One region of the Paenibacillus sp. FSL R7-0652 genome, then DNA from elsewhere that is predicted to be linked to it. Evidence: predicted binding sites of a transcription regulator. Region 1 holds the regulator's gene; each other region holds the start of a gene.
The links. Region 1 encodes Rex, which represses fermentation and respiration genes when NADH is low (regulators of the CRP and FNR family bind a similar motif). Its sites were predicted from a motif close to TTGTGAAATATTTCACAA; they were not measured.
Positions count from the first base shown of each region.

Region 2: the regulator Rex is predicted to act here: its motif matches at 2,265-2,282, upstream of nirB (nitrite reductase large subunit NirB).
Region 3: the regulator Rex is predicted to act here: its motif matches at 2,815-2,832, upstream of MKY97_RS14290 (cytochrome ubiquinol oxidase subunit I).

Region 1 covers NZ_CP152001.1:4,042,007-4,046,297, reverse strand. Annotated here, with positions in the region: gene dinG (ATP-dependent DNA helicase DinG) at 1-1,108, shown strand, start outside; gene MKY97_RS17840 (redox-sensing transcriptional repressor Rex) at 1,302-1,958, shown strand; gene MKY97_RS17835 (amidohydrolase) at 1,942-3,249, shown strand; gene MKY97_RS17830 (DUF5590 domain-containing protein) at 3,301-3,831, shown strand; gene MKY97_RS17825 (hypothetical protein) at 4,119-4,291, shown strand, end outside.
Region 2 covers NZ_CP152001.1:4,731,061-4,735,351, reverse strand. Annotated here, with positions in the region: gene nirB (nitrite reductase large subunit NirB) at 1-2,167, opposite strand, end outside; gene MKY97_RS20725 (metal-dependent hydrolase) at 2,449-3,156, shown strand; gene MKY97_RS20720 (hypothetical protein) at 3,551-3,760, opposite strand; gene MKY97_RS20715 (M42 family metallopeptidase) at 3,958-4,291, opposite strand, start outside.
Region 3 covers NZ_CP152001.1:3,159,849-3,164,139, reverse strand. Annotated here, with positions in the region: gene cydD (thiol reductant ABC exporter subunit CydD) at 1-251, opposite strand, end outside; gene MKY97_RS14295 (cytochrome d ubiquinol oxidase subunit II) at 360-1,373, opposite strand; gene MKY97_RS14290 (cytochrome ubiquinol oxidase subunit I) at 1,370-2,746, opposite strand; gene MKY97_RS14285 (GNAT family protein) at 3,399-3,974, shown strand; gene MKY97_RS14280 (DsbA family protein) at 4,246-4,291, opposite strand, start outside.

The DNA.
Region 1 (4,291 bases):
CTATGTGACCCTTGGTGACTTGGTGCGCAAAGGGGATAAGCTGCTGCTTGAAGTGAAAGAGGATCAGGACGATTATCAGTCTGACAGTTTAATTACGGATATCACCGGGCTGTTAAAGGATCTGACGACATTAAAGGAGAATTTAAGATTCTTCATGCGTATGGACGATGCCAAGACGGTGTATTGGATGGAGGCCAGCGGCCAGTTCCGCAGCAAATCACTGCAGCTGTATGCTGTTCCTGTAGATGTAAGTGCACAGCTGAAAGAGATGTTTTTTGATAAAAAGAAAAGCGTTGTGCTTACGTCGGCTACGCTGTCCGTGGATAAGTCATTCCAATTCATGATTGAACAGCTTGGCCTGCAGGAAGCTTCCGACAATAACCGCCTTCTTACATCCATGCTGCCTTCACCGTTCAATTATAGGGAACAGGCCTTGTTAGTCATTCCGCGTGATTTTCCAAGTCTGAAAGGCAGTGTAGGAGATGCTCACTTTGTACAGATGCTGGTACAGTCCCTTGCCGAGACGGCGATTGCGACACAGGGACGTATGATGGTGCTGTTCACCTCATACAAAATGCTGAGACAAGTGTATGAGCCGTTGAAGGAGGCTTTATCCGGGAATGATATCTCCCTATTGGGCCAAGGCGTTGACAGCGGTAACCGTTCCAAGCTCACACGAAGATTCCAGGATGCCAAAGCGGCAGTTCTGCTGGGTACGAGCAGCTTCTGGGAAGGGGTAGATATTCCAGGTGAAGCCCTCACTTGTCTCGCAATCGTAAGGCTGCCGTTTCAGCCGCCTAACCATCCGCTTCTGGAAGCAAAGAGTGAACTGCTGCAGGAGCAGAAAAAAAATCCGTTTATGAAACTGTCTGTCCCTCAGGCCGTCATCCGGTTCAAACAGGGATTTGGCCGGTTGGTTCGGACAGGCAAGGATCGGGGGATCGTTATCGTGTATGATACGCGAGTAATTGAAGCTTATTATGGCAAGTACTTCCTGTATTCCTTACCTGGACCCAAAATGGAGCATATGCTGACAGAACAGATGGTTCCGCGTATCGCCGAATGGCTGGATCGTCCCATCGTGAATGAAAATGATTCGATTTTGTAAGCTATAGCATTGCATTGTACTTCTGCATAGCGTTAAACTCGAAAGAGACTTCGAAAAGCAGCACATCATGAACTTATAATCCCAACAATACGGGCATTCTGTATGAGGAATGATGCATATTTTGCATGTATACAGAATGCTCCATTTTTCAATATTTATTATTTTATCGTGGCAATGGTAAGGGGGAGCAGGAATGAAATCGGATAAAATTTCGGAAGCGGTAGTACGGCGTCTGCCCGTATATTTGCGTTATCTTAACGAGTTGGTTCAGCGTGAGGTGACCACAGTTTCTTCACAGGAGCTTGGACAGCGATTGGATCTGAATCCGGCCCAGATTCGCAAGGACCTGGCTTATTTTGGTGATTTTGGCCGTAAAGGAATCGGGTATGACGTTTCTTATCTGATCGAGAAGATTCGTCACATTTTGAAGATTGACCAGCAGATTAATGTGGCTCTGGTTGGAGCGGGTAATCTAGGACAAGCGTTGTCCAACTACAATGCTTACTTGAAAGACAATATGAAGATTGTTGCTATTTTTGATGCGTTCGGACCGAAGATTGGCAGTAAGATTAACAGTCTGACTGTCCAGCCGATGGAAGAGCTTGCAGCAGCGGTACAAAAAGATAACATTCGCATCGGGATTATTACGGTTCCGGATACGGAAGCTCAGAACGTCGCGGATCAGCTGATTGAATCGGGAATCGAGGCAATTCTGAATTTTGCACCAACGATTCTAAAAACACCATCACATGTTCGTATCCATCACGCTGACTTTACAACAGATCTGCTCAGTTTGGCTTATTATTTAGAAAACGGGAAGGAAGAAGAGTCTGATGACAACAACGAATAGATGGGTAATTCAAAACGGTAAATTTGCCGTAAACGAAGGCGCAAACTGGACAATAGTTCAAGGGTATATGGTCATTCAGGATGACAAGATTGTGCATATTGGTGAGACGCTGCCGGATGGAGACGAGCAACTGGCGAAAGTGGATGGAAAAGGACTTCTCTTCCTGCCGGGTCTGATCAATACGCATGGTCATGCGGCCATGTCACTGCTTCGGGGTCATGGGGACGATCTGGCACTTCAGGTATGGCTCCAGGAAAAAATGTGGCCGATGGAAGCAAAAATGACTTCGGAAGACGTTTACTGGGGCGCATCGCTTTCGGTGCTTGAAATGCTAAAAGGCGGAACAACAGCGTTCCTGGACATGTATGATCATATGGATCAGGTGGCAAGAGTGGTTGAACAGTCCGGGGCAAGAGCTGCACTGGCTCGCGGTGTGATTGGACTTTGTTCCGAAGAAGAGCAGATGCGCAAGCTGGAAGAGTCCGCAGCATTTGCGCGTGAATGGAACGGACAGGCGGATGGACGGATCACAACGGTTATCTCCCCGCACGCACCTTACACATGCCCTCCAGATTACATAGAGAAGCTTGTACAGGCCGCGCATGACCTTAACCTGCCGCTGCACACGCATATGTCAGAGACATTACGTGAAGTAGAGCAGAACGTGACAGATTACGGCCTGCGCCCTGTAGCTCACCTAGAGAAGCATGGCTTTTTCTCACTTCCATCGCTTGTAGCCCATGCGGTTCATCTGAACGATGAAGAAATTGAGATTCTGGCCCGACATGATGTGGCAGTATCGCATAATCCGGGCAGCAATCTAAAGCTTGCTTCCGGAGTGGCCCGTGTGCCTGCTATGTTGAAAGCAGGGGTTACCGTGTCTCTGGGTACAGACGGACCCGCAAGCAACAACAACCTGGATATGTTTGAGGAAATGAGACTTGCCGCACTGATTCATAAAGGTGTATCTGGCGATCCAACTGCGGTTCCTGCGGGTGAAGCACTGCTGCTTGGAACAGGTTTCGGCGCGAAGTCTATTTTCCTGAACGACACGGGTGCGCTGCGAATGGGGATGAAGGCAGATTTTATTGCGCTGAATATTGAACAGGCTCATTTTTATCCGCATACGGATCTGATCTCTCATGCGATCTATTCTGCCTCGGCTAAAGATGTGGAACATGTATGGGTAGACGGAAAACAAGTGGTGAAACATGGCGAGTGTTTGACAATGGATGAGGAGCGCATTTTGCGGGAATCTCAATTGGCCTTTGATCAGCTTCTTGCCCGTTAAAAGACAAGCTGGCCATCAACGCGCAGTATTCAGAGAAAGGAAGTTCAGCTCTTGAAGAAGAAAAAGAAGTGGATCTGGATATCGCTGCTCATTCTGGTTCTGATCTTGTTTGGACTTCAAAGGTATTACGTCTATGTAACACAAGATCAGCGTAAAGAAGAGGCATTGGCTGTACAAGCCGCACAAGACCAGTTGGGGATTACATCGCCTGATGAGCTTCGAAAGTACGTCTGGGGCGAGAAGAATGGCTCTGACAACATCTATTGGACGATGACCGCCAAAAATAAAGATAATCAAAACGTAATGGTGTGGGTTAAATTTGATAACAACAACCAGCCAGTCCAGGGCGCTGCGGGAGTACACAGTGAATTGATCCAGAACGGGATGTCCGAAACGCAGATTCGCAGCCGATTTAGTTCCGAGGTGCCGGGTGGTGAGATCAAACGGATCATGCCAGGTGTCGTGAATAATATCTACGTATGGCAAGTGTACTACAAAGATGGTACGCATAATTATTATCGTTTTTATCGGTTTAGCAATGGAGAGCAGGTAGATTTGGTCTATACCGTACCGAACAGCTAGAGTCTAAAAAGAGCAGGAAACCGGCAGTCAGCACATCGACTGAACCGGTTTTTTGGCTTTTCTATCAAATGATTGTGAATTAAATAGTTAAAATTAATAATTTATTCATATTTTCACCTTCGATATTGTATATACGATGTGATATACTCATTTATGTACTGAAGTTACAATAAAACGCAAAAAAATCTGCAGTTAACGATGCAGACATCAAGTTCACTCTTTGATTAATGATTATAAATATAAGCCTGTAGATCGAGGATAGGCTCATTTTGGGAGGGGTAATTCATTTGAAGCTGAAAGTATTGCCTATTGTTCTTACTGCTGTTATATCTGCCGTCCTGTTATTTGGAGGTTGGTTCGCATATCGTCAAGTAGCCGTACAAAGCCCGATTGAAAAAATGGTTACTCAATACGAGGGAGTCAATAGTGTTCAATTATCTATTAACCGCAATGATGTACA
Region 2 (4,291 bases), 690 kb from region 1:
CATCATCCGTTTTCACTTTACACAGCGAGTCCGCGAGTCTTGCTTTGATACCGCCATTACCCCCGATAAAGATTTCCCAACCGCCGTCGTTGCCGACGATTCCAATATCTTTTGTGCAGGCTTCTGCACAGTTCCGAGGACAGCCGTTCACCGCATATTTGAATTTGGCTGGCAGATCCAGCCGCTCGAATTTGCGTTCGATTCTTGCACCCATCGCCATCGAATCCTGTGTGCCGAAGCGGCAGAATTGGGAACCAACACATGTTTTAACGGTACGAAGCGATTTTGCATAGGCATAACCTGAAGGCATATCGAGTTCAGCCCATACTTTTGTCAGGTCTTCTTTTTTAACACCGATGAGATCCAGACGTTGACCGCCCGTCACTTTAACTGCCTTAATGTCGTATTTGACTGAAACATCAGCGATCCGTTTCAGATCGGCTGGTGTGGTTACCCCGCCGTACATCCGAGGTACAACGGTATAAGTTCCGTCTTTTTGAATGTTTGCGTTCATTCGTTCGTTAACAAACCTGGATTCTTTTTCATCCTCGTGTGTGTCTGGATTGATCATGCCCAGATAGTAGTTGATGGCCGGACGACATTTCGAACATCCCTCAGGCTGGCTCCAGCCAAGTACGTTCATAACCTCTTTGGTCGTCTGCAGTCCTTTTTGTTTAATCTCTGCTACGATTTCATCACGCCCCATAGTGGTGCATCCGCAAATTCCTTGTTTGGTACTGGTGCTGAAGCTGTCTCCAAGCACGTATTGCAAAATCTGTTCCACCACCGGTTTGCATCCTCCGCAAGAGCGGGTTGCACCCGTGCAGGCTTTGATCTCATCAACTGTAGTCAAACCTTGATTGGTAATGACATCAACGATAGCACCTTTGGTTACGCCGTTACATCCGCAGACAATTTCGTCTTCGGGCATCGTTTCAACAGAGGTCGTTTTTTTGTGACCGCCGCAGCCTGTGCCCATGAGTGAACTGTACAATTCTTCTGTCATTTCGGTCTGATTCTTGATCAGTTTTTGCAGTTCAGCGGAGTCCGTAATGTCACCGAAAAGTACAGCACCTACCATTTTGTTGTCTCGAAGCAGAATTTTTTTGTACGTCCGTTTCCAGTCGTCTTTCTGTGAAATCACGGTATGTTCAGTGCTGTCGATGAATTCGCCAGTAGAGAAAACATCCACACCCGAGATTTTCAATTTGGTCGATACAACCGAGCCTTCATACGGAGCAGTTTCGACGCCGCAGATATGTTTCGCAAGAATCATGCCCTGTTCGAAGAGAGGCGCAACAAGCCCGTAACACACACCGCGATGTTCGTTACATTCTCCGACAGAGTAAACGTCTTTCAGCGAGGTCTGCATGTAGTCATCCACAATGATGCCCCGGTTGACTTCGATACCGCTTTCGCGGGCTACAGCTGTATTTGGCTTGATTCCAACAGCCATCACTACGAAATCAACATTCAGCACGGAATCGTCAGCAAAACGAATACCTTCAACCCGTTGGCCGCCGAGCAGTTCAGCAGTTTGTGCTCCCATTTTGAACTTGATTCCCTGGCGTTCCAGTTCGGCTTTCAACATGGCAGAAGCTTGCGGGTCCAACTGGCGTTCCATCAGATCGTCCATCAGGTGAACAACGGTAACATCCATACCCAGCTGCACAAGTCCTTTAGCTGCTTCCAGGCCAAGGAGTCCGCCACCGATGACCGCCGCTTTTTTATATTCTTTTGCAGCTTCGAGCATGACGTTGCAGTCTGCAATGTCACGGAATCCTACAACGCCTTGCTTGTCATGTCCGGGTACAGGAAGGATGAAAGAACTCGAACCCGTTGCAATAATAATTTTGTCGTACGGAGTGCGCTGTCCATCTTCTGTTACAACTTCACGACTTTCTGCATCAATGCGGGCAACCGTTGTTCCTGTGTGAAGAGTAATACCATATTCCTCATACCAGTGAAGATCATTCAGTACGATATCATCAAGCGTTTTGCTGCCTTCCAGTACATACGACAGCATAATCCGATTGTAGTTAGGATAAGGTTCTGTTCCAAAAACCGTAATATCAAAGCGTGAAGTTAATTTTAAAATTTGCTCCACGGTGCTGATCCCGGCCATACCATTGCCGATGACAACTAATCTTTCTTTATTTCCGTTCATGTGTAGCCCTCCCTTGGATAAATACTGCGAGAATACCAACATTTTTAATTTCTTATATTTTATATTTTAAACTATAACACGTATTTCCAGTTAATAAATGTGATTTATTTCACTAATTACGATAGATCATTCATATAAAAATAAGTGTGATGAGCATCACGAATATAAAAAAAATTTTGAGAAATGAGAAATACGAACTATTGTTCTTGTTTTTCTTTCGTTGTATGATCAGATCGGGGTCGGAACTAATCCCTATTTCTTCGAAAGGACGTTTTTGCAACATGATGGGAAGATCCCACCTCATTATCGGTACAGGCGTTTCACTATCCGTTCTGCAGCTGCTCGGAATGCCTGTTACGGCTCCAGCTGTAACGGCTGCCTTGATTGGCTCACTGCTGCCGGATATCGATGAACCCAATTCATTGCTGGTATCCAAAGCGCTGCCTAACAGCCTGATTCGGCTGCTGCAGACGGTTCTTTTGCCTGCGGCTGTATTTGTATATTTTTACGTCCCAGCAAAACCGTGGAATCTGCTTCTCGCCATTCTCATCGGGCTTGTGTCGTTTCTGCCATCGCGATCGCTGCGTAAAGTGCTCATGTTTGCCATCGGGCTGGGCCTTGTTTTTTATGGTCATGCTTTTGCACCGTGGAATTGGATAGCGGGCAGTCTGCTTATGCTGTGTACAACACTGACGCACAGGGGATTGACGCACACGCTGTACGGAACGGCTGTGTGGGCAGGACTGCTGTACAGCACAACGCAGGTGCAGGGTCCGGAAATCTGGGTTGCAGGAGGTTCTGCTTATGCCCTCCATTTAATTGCGGATTCGTTGACGAATCGGGGGATTCGCCCTTTGCCGCCGTTTAAGCTCCGGATCCGGGCAAACCTGATGAGTACAGGGACCAAACATGGAGCGGTCGTAGAGAACGTGTGTGTGGTATTGACACTCATTTTAGCTTGGTTTGCGTTCTCGCCTTTATTTCTGTAGAACAGCAGGAAACGCCAGCCCATTTCATATGGACTGGCGTTCTTCAATCAACAAGTTGTTTTTATCACGCAGGAGAGAGTCAATGGCGACTGCCTCGGAACCGGCTGCTCAATACCCTGTAAGGAGACAAGCAGGATCAAACTTTTGTAGGTGTACCGCTAAGCGTATCGATATCTGTAGAACCAAACACAAATAAAACGACAAGAATAAGTACAATTAACGTCTCGGCAAATCCAACTCCATCAAACTCAGACATCACAGCCACCTCTTTTCTTGCCTGCATTTAGGAATTCATGCGCTGCTGAAAAGCCTGAATCACATCATTCAGGGTCATATCGCCGCCCGTTTCATCCAGGAATTGTACCAGTTTATCTGAATTGGACGGTTGTACCTTTTAAAGTGTTTTATACTGGCCTACTAATTCTACAACTAAGGTAGCTTCTCGAAACAGCGTGACCGCATCCACTCTTAACTTCCCGCTGACCAATAACGCTGCAACAATCAGTTCCAGTTTCTTTCCATTCATATTGCCACCTAGAAGGGTACTCGCAGCATTGGTTTTTCTAGAACCTTTATTTGATTTACCATTCCTTCCTGCTGCCATATAAAGGTCCCCCGCTAATTTATATTTAGTGATTTCATAACTGGTTATGGGTCTTTCATTAAGCTATCTTATGTAATTGATCTCCAACATGTTCTACGATCCAGCTATTTATGAAACCAATCGAAAGAAAAGATACCCTCGAAGAACTTCGATAAGGTATCTCTGCAGTTAAGCTCTACATATTTTCTTAGCATGGATCAAGCATTATTAATAATTGTCTCCATCGTTGTACGGTCGAGACCCTTCACCAGCTTGACGATCAGCTCTTTGGCAGCATCATAGTCATCCGTGTGAATGATGGAAGAAGAGGTGTGGATGTACCGACCGCAGATGCCAATAACGGTGGAAGGTACGCCAATACCGCTCAAGTGGACCTGACCTGCATCGGTGCCGCCCGGCGAAATAAAGTACTGCATTTTAATCTGATTGGAAGAGGCTGTGTCCTGAACATATTCAACGATCCCACGATGTGTGAACATTCCCGGGTCGAATATGCGAAGCAGTGCACCTTGACCGATATGTCCAAAGGAC
Region 3 (4,291 bases), 880 kb from region 1:
GCCCGCATTTGGGTTTTGGCACGTGCGGCCATGTATATGCCAACGCTGCCGTTGGCATATGCTAACAGCGTACGTACAGCCATAACGGTCAGTAATATACCAAGCAGCAGCATGATCGATGTGAAAGATGCCTTTTCTACAAAAATGCGCTGCACAGCCTCAGCCATAAACACAGCCTGACTTATAACAGCTGCACCCAGGGCCAGTGAAAAGGCCATAAGGAGCACTCTGCTTTTCCGAAGCGAAGACATTTGCTGTTTAATCAGTTCCGACTTCCTTCTGCCAGGCGACTTCCCCTGCTGCTCGGGTTGCTGCTTCGTTTGTTCTTTTCGCTGCCTTTTCACGGGACAACCCTCCTTTTATTTGCTGCCTTTGACATAGTCCGCGTCAAACAGGAACAATCTGAACACAAGAATCAGAGAAGGAATCAGCAGGCATAGTCCTCCGATAAAGACAACGACAAGCGCGAAACCCATAGCTGGCGATGTGGCACTGCTCTGAATCGTAATGTATGGATCGAGAATGTAAGGATACTGACCGATCCCGTAAGCAAAAAAGGCACAGAAAAATTGAAGCATGATGCATATAAATGCAAGACCATAACGACGTCCGTTATACAGCAGCCACATGGCAGTCATGAAGAAGGCTACCGATAAAGCGAGCAGCCACCAGAGGTCCATCATATTTTGAAAATGGCGTTCGTTGTGCTGACCCAGATATATAAATGCTGTCAGTGCCAGAATAATCGTCGGTGTGCTCCAGAACAGGGAGTAATTACGCATAAGCTTCAATGCGCCCTTATCCTCTGCCCTCGAAGCGTAGAAGGTTAGAAACGATCCGCTGATAAACAAAACGGAGACAATCGCAAGACCAACGATGCTCCAGGATAGAGGATTGGTAAACAATGCCCAGTAATCCAGGGAAATCGTCTCTCCCTGCTTCAGGATGAACCCGCCCTCGGACAAAGTCAGGGCCACGGACAGAGATGCCGGAATCAGCAATCCTGCAGCTCCGTATAAAAACAGGTACACGATGTTATTCTTGGAACCGTAATTTTCAAAAGCATAGAACGAGCCCCGAATGGCAATCAGAATGACGGCAATACTTCCGGGAACAATAAGTGCCGCACCATAATAGGAAGCCGTATCCGGAAAAAATCCGATGATGCCAATATAGAAAAAGACAAAAAATACATTCGTAATCTCCCAGACGGGTGACAGATAGCGGGAGATCAAACGGTTAATTAGATGATCCTGTTTTGTCAGGCGTGCATAAAAGGCGAAAAATCCAGCCCCGAAATCAATCGAAGCGATGATTAAATATCCATACAGGAACAGCCAGAGTACCGAAATACCGATCAACTCATAACTCATTGGTTATGTCCTCCATTCCCTGCAGCTGCAGCCGTTCGATCTTCTCTGGACTTCAACCACTTTTCCAGCTCAACCTCAGCAGGATTGTTGTTGAACAGACGCTTCAACACAAGGACACAGATCACGCCGAGCACGATGTACAAGAGCAGGAAGACAAAAAATAAAATTCGGATACTCGGGGATGAAGTGGCTGCTTCTTCGACCCGCATGTATCCACGAATGATCCACGGCTGCCGACCGATCTCTGCATAGAACCAGCCCATCTCCACAGCTAGAAAGGCAAGCGGTGCGCTGACTGCAGCAAGGCGAAGCATCCACTTGTTGAGTGGATTACGTCTCTTCCAGAGTACAAACAGAAAATATAGACCGGATATGGCAAGCAGCGCGAATCCAATGCCGGCCATCAGATCGAATAAATAATGCACAAGCAGCGGAGGCTGCTCATCCGGCGGGAATTCGTTCAATCCGGTGACCTTGGCATTAAAATCTCCAAAGGCCAAAAAGCTGAGGATCTTGGGCAGATGCAGTGCACCTATAATCTCATGTTCCGCATTCAGCCATCCGAGCAGAATCAAATCTGCGCCGCTCTCCGTCTCAAAATGCCATTCGGCAGCAGCGAGCTTCTCCGGCTGGTGTTCAGCCAAAAATTTGGCGGATACATCACCAGCGAGTGTATTGAATAAACTGAATACCAACACGACGGCCATCATCAGATTTAGTCCTTTTTTGTGATAAGCGGATACTCCTCTTCTCAACATGGCCAGCGCAGCGATTCCGGCAAGCAGAGCCGCCCCTGTTAAGTAAGCCGAGCTTAATACATGGAACACCTTGGAGAATGTGGCTGTATTCAGCATGGCTTGTACAGGGTTTACCGCAGTAAATTGACCTGCCTGCATTACAAATCCTTCAGGCTGATTCATGAATCCGTTCACGGTTGTAATAAACACCGCTGACATCCCTGCTCCCGCAACTACAGGAATGGTCAGCAGCCAGTGAATGTACGGGTTTTTGAACCGATCCCATGTGTAAAGATAGATGCCCAGGAAAATGGCTTCAAAAAAGAACGCGAATACTTCCATAAAAAGCGGCAGTGCGATAACATTCCCAGCCAGCTTCATAAAGTTAGGCCAGACCAGAGCAAGCTGTAGTGAGATCGCTGTACCGGTCACCACTCCAACAGCCACCGAGATGACAAAACCTCTTGACCACCTCTTCGCCATAAGTATGTAGTGGGGGTCCTTCTTCCGAATTCCGATAAACTCAGCAATGGCGATCATTAACGGAATCCCTACACCAAGCGTTGCAAAAATAACGTGAAATCCGAGTGTCAGACCTGTTACGAGCCTGCTCCATAAGACGGTATCGATTGCCATTTTATAATGCCTCCTCTCAAACTCCATTCATTGATTATGTTTCTTTGTATCATTTTTTAGGTCTTAACATGAGAAAAATTTCACAAAACAAATGACAACGATAGGCTGCCACTCGTTAAGCACATTTACTCCTTCTTTACTCCTTCAGATGTAAAGCGAAATCCAGCGCTGGATGCCTTATATTCTCTGATTGCGAAGCGCCTCTAGGATTGGCTCAGACCTGATATTCAAAATTATTATATCCTCAATTTTAATCAATTCAATCACTGACACGTCTTCGACCTTAAACGTTCAAGAAAGGCTCAACTCTTTCTGACAAGTTGGTGAAAAATATTAAAACCACCCTTTGGAGCTATTGATTTGCTGCACACTCACGTGTTAATAAGCTTCGCAGCCACATAAATAATCTTCATCGTTTTACCGTGAGTGAGTTCCTGAATTTTGCCTTGGAGCCAACCGAAATTCTTGGGGCGCATGAATCTGTGTTACACTTAAATGGCTTAACGGTCTGATGACACAGAAAGAGCTGCATAATTAATGAAAATGAAAGGTGTGATGTCCATGGTACATAACCGACAAGCTCGAAAACCAGTCTATTTTTTCTGCAAAATCAAAAACAACAAATCCGTACAAAGGAGATGTCACATTGAACTTGAACATTATTGAAGGTAAATTTGATCATAGGTCGGAAACCGAGCGACTGGTGATTCGACCATTACAAAACGAAGATTATGAGAACTGGCTGCATGAATTCGAAAGCCGCTTTCCCTCTCGGCATCGACATGATCCTGGAAAAATCGATATGAGTGACTGCACACCTGAATGGTTCGAGCAGCTAGTGGAGAGACATCAGGAACTTGCCCGCACCGATGCCGTATATATATTCGGTGTATTCAGAAAAGAAGATGGTACACATCTGGGCATGATTGATATTGCCACGTTGGCTAGAGAACCGTTTCAATGGGCCAGCTTTGGCTACACCATCCACAATCAGCATTGGAGACAAGGATACGGTCAAGAGGCGGTATGCGAAGTTCTCCGTATGGCAGCAGCAGACTTGAAGTTTCACCGATTGGAAGCCCATATTAATGTGGATAACACTCCCTCTATTAAACTGGCTGAACGTGCAGGTCTGGAATTCGAATGTTTGCGAAAAGGTTTCATCTTTGAAAACGAAGAATGGACGGATCATCTCGTGTATTACAAAAACCTGCCTCACGTAATTTAGGCGCTCAGTCTAATCCGTTTAAAAGGATCAGTAACATCACTGAAAAAAGCAGCGGCCTGAATGGCAGCTGCTTTTTTACTTCTTTTTCCAAACTTCCATTTTACGAGTAGACCCTAGAATCAGAACAGCGAAATACATATTACTTCCTGTTCTATAGATAAGGTCATTCTAGATGTATTAATGTGACTTTATTGAAATACAACCCTCGGGGAATTTGTAATAACACATGGATAAATGTACTAAATCCATTGTTAACTTTCACCTAAGACTGTTATACACGCTGAACGACCATTTCTCCTAATATTTGCTCGATCCGG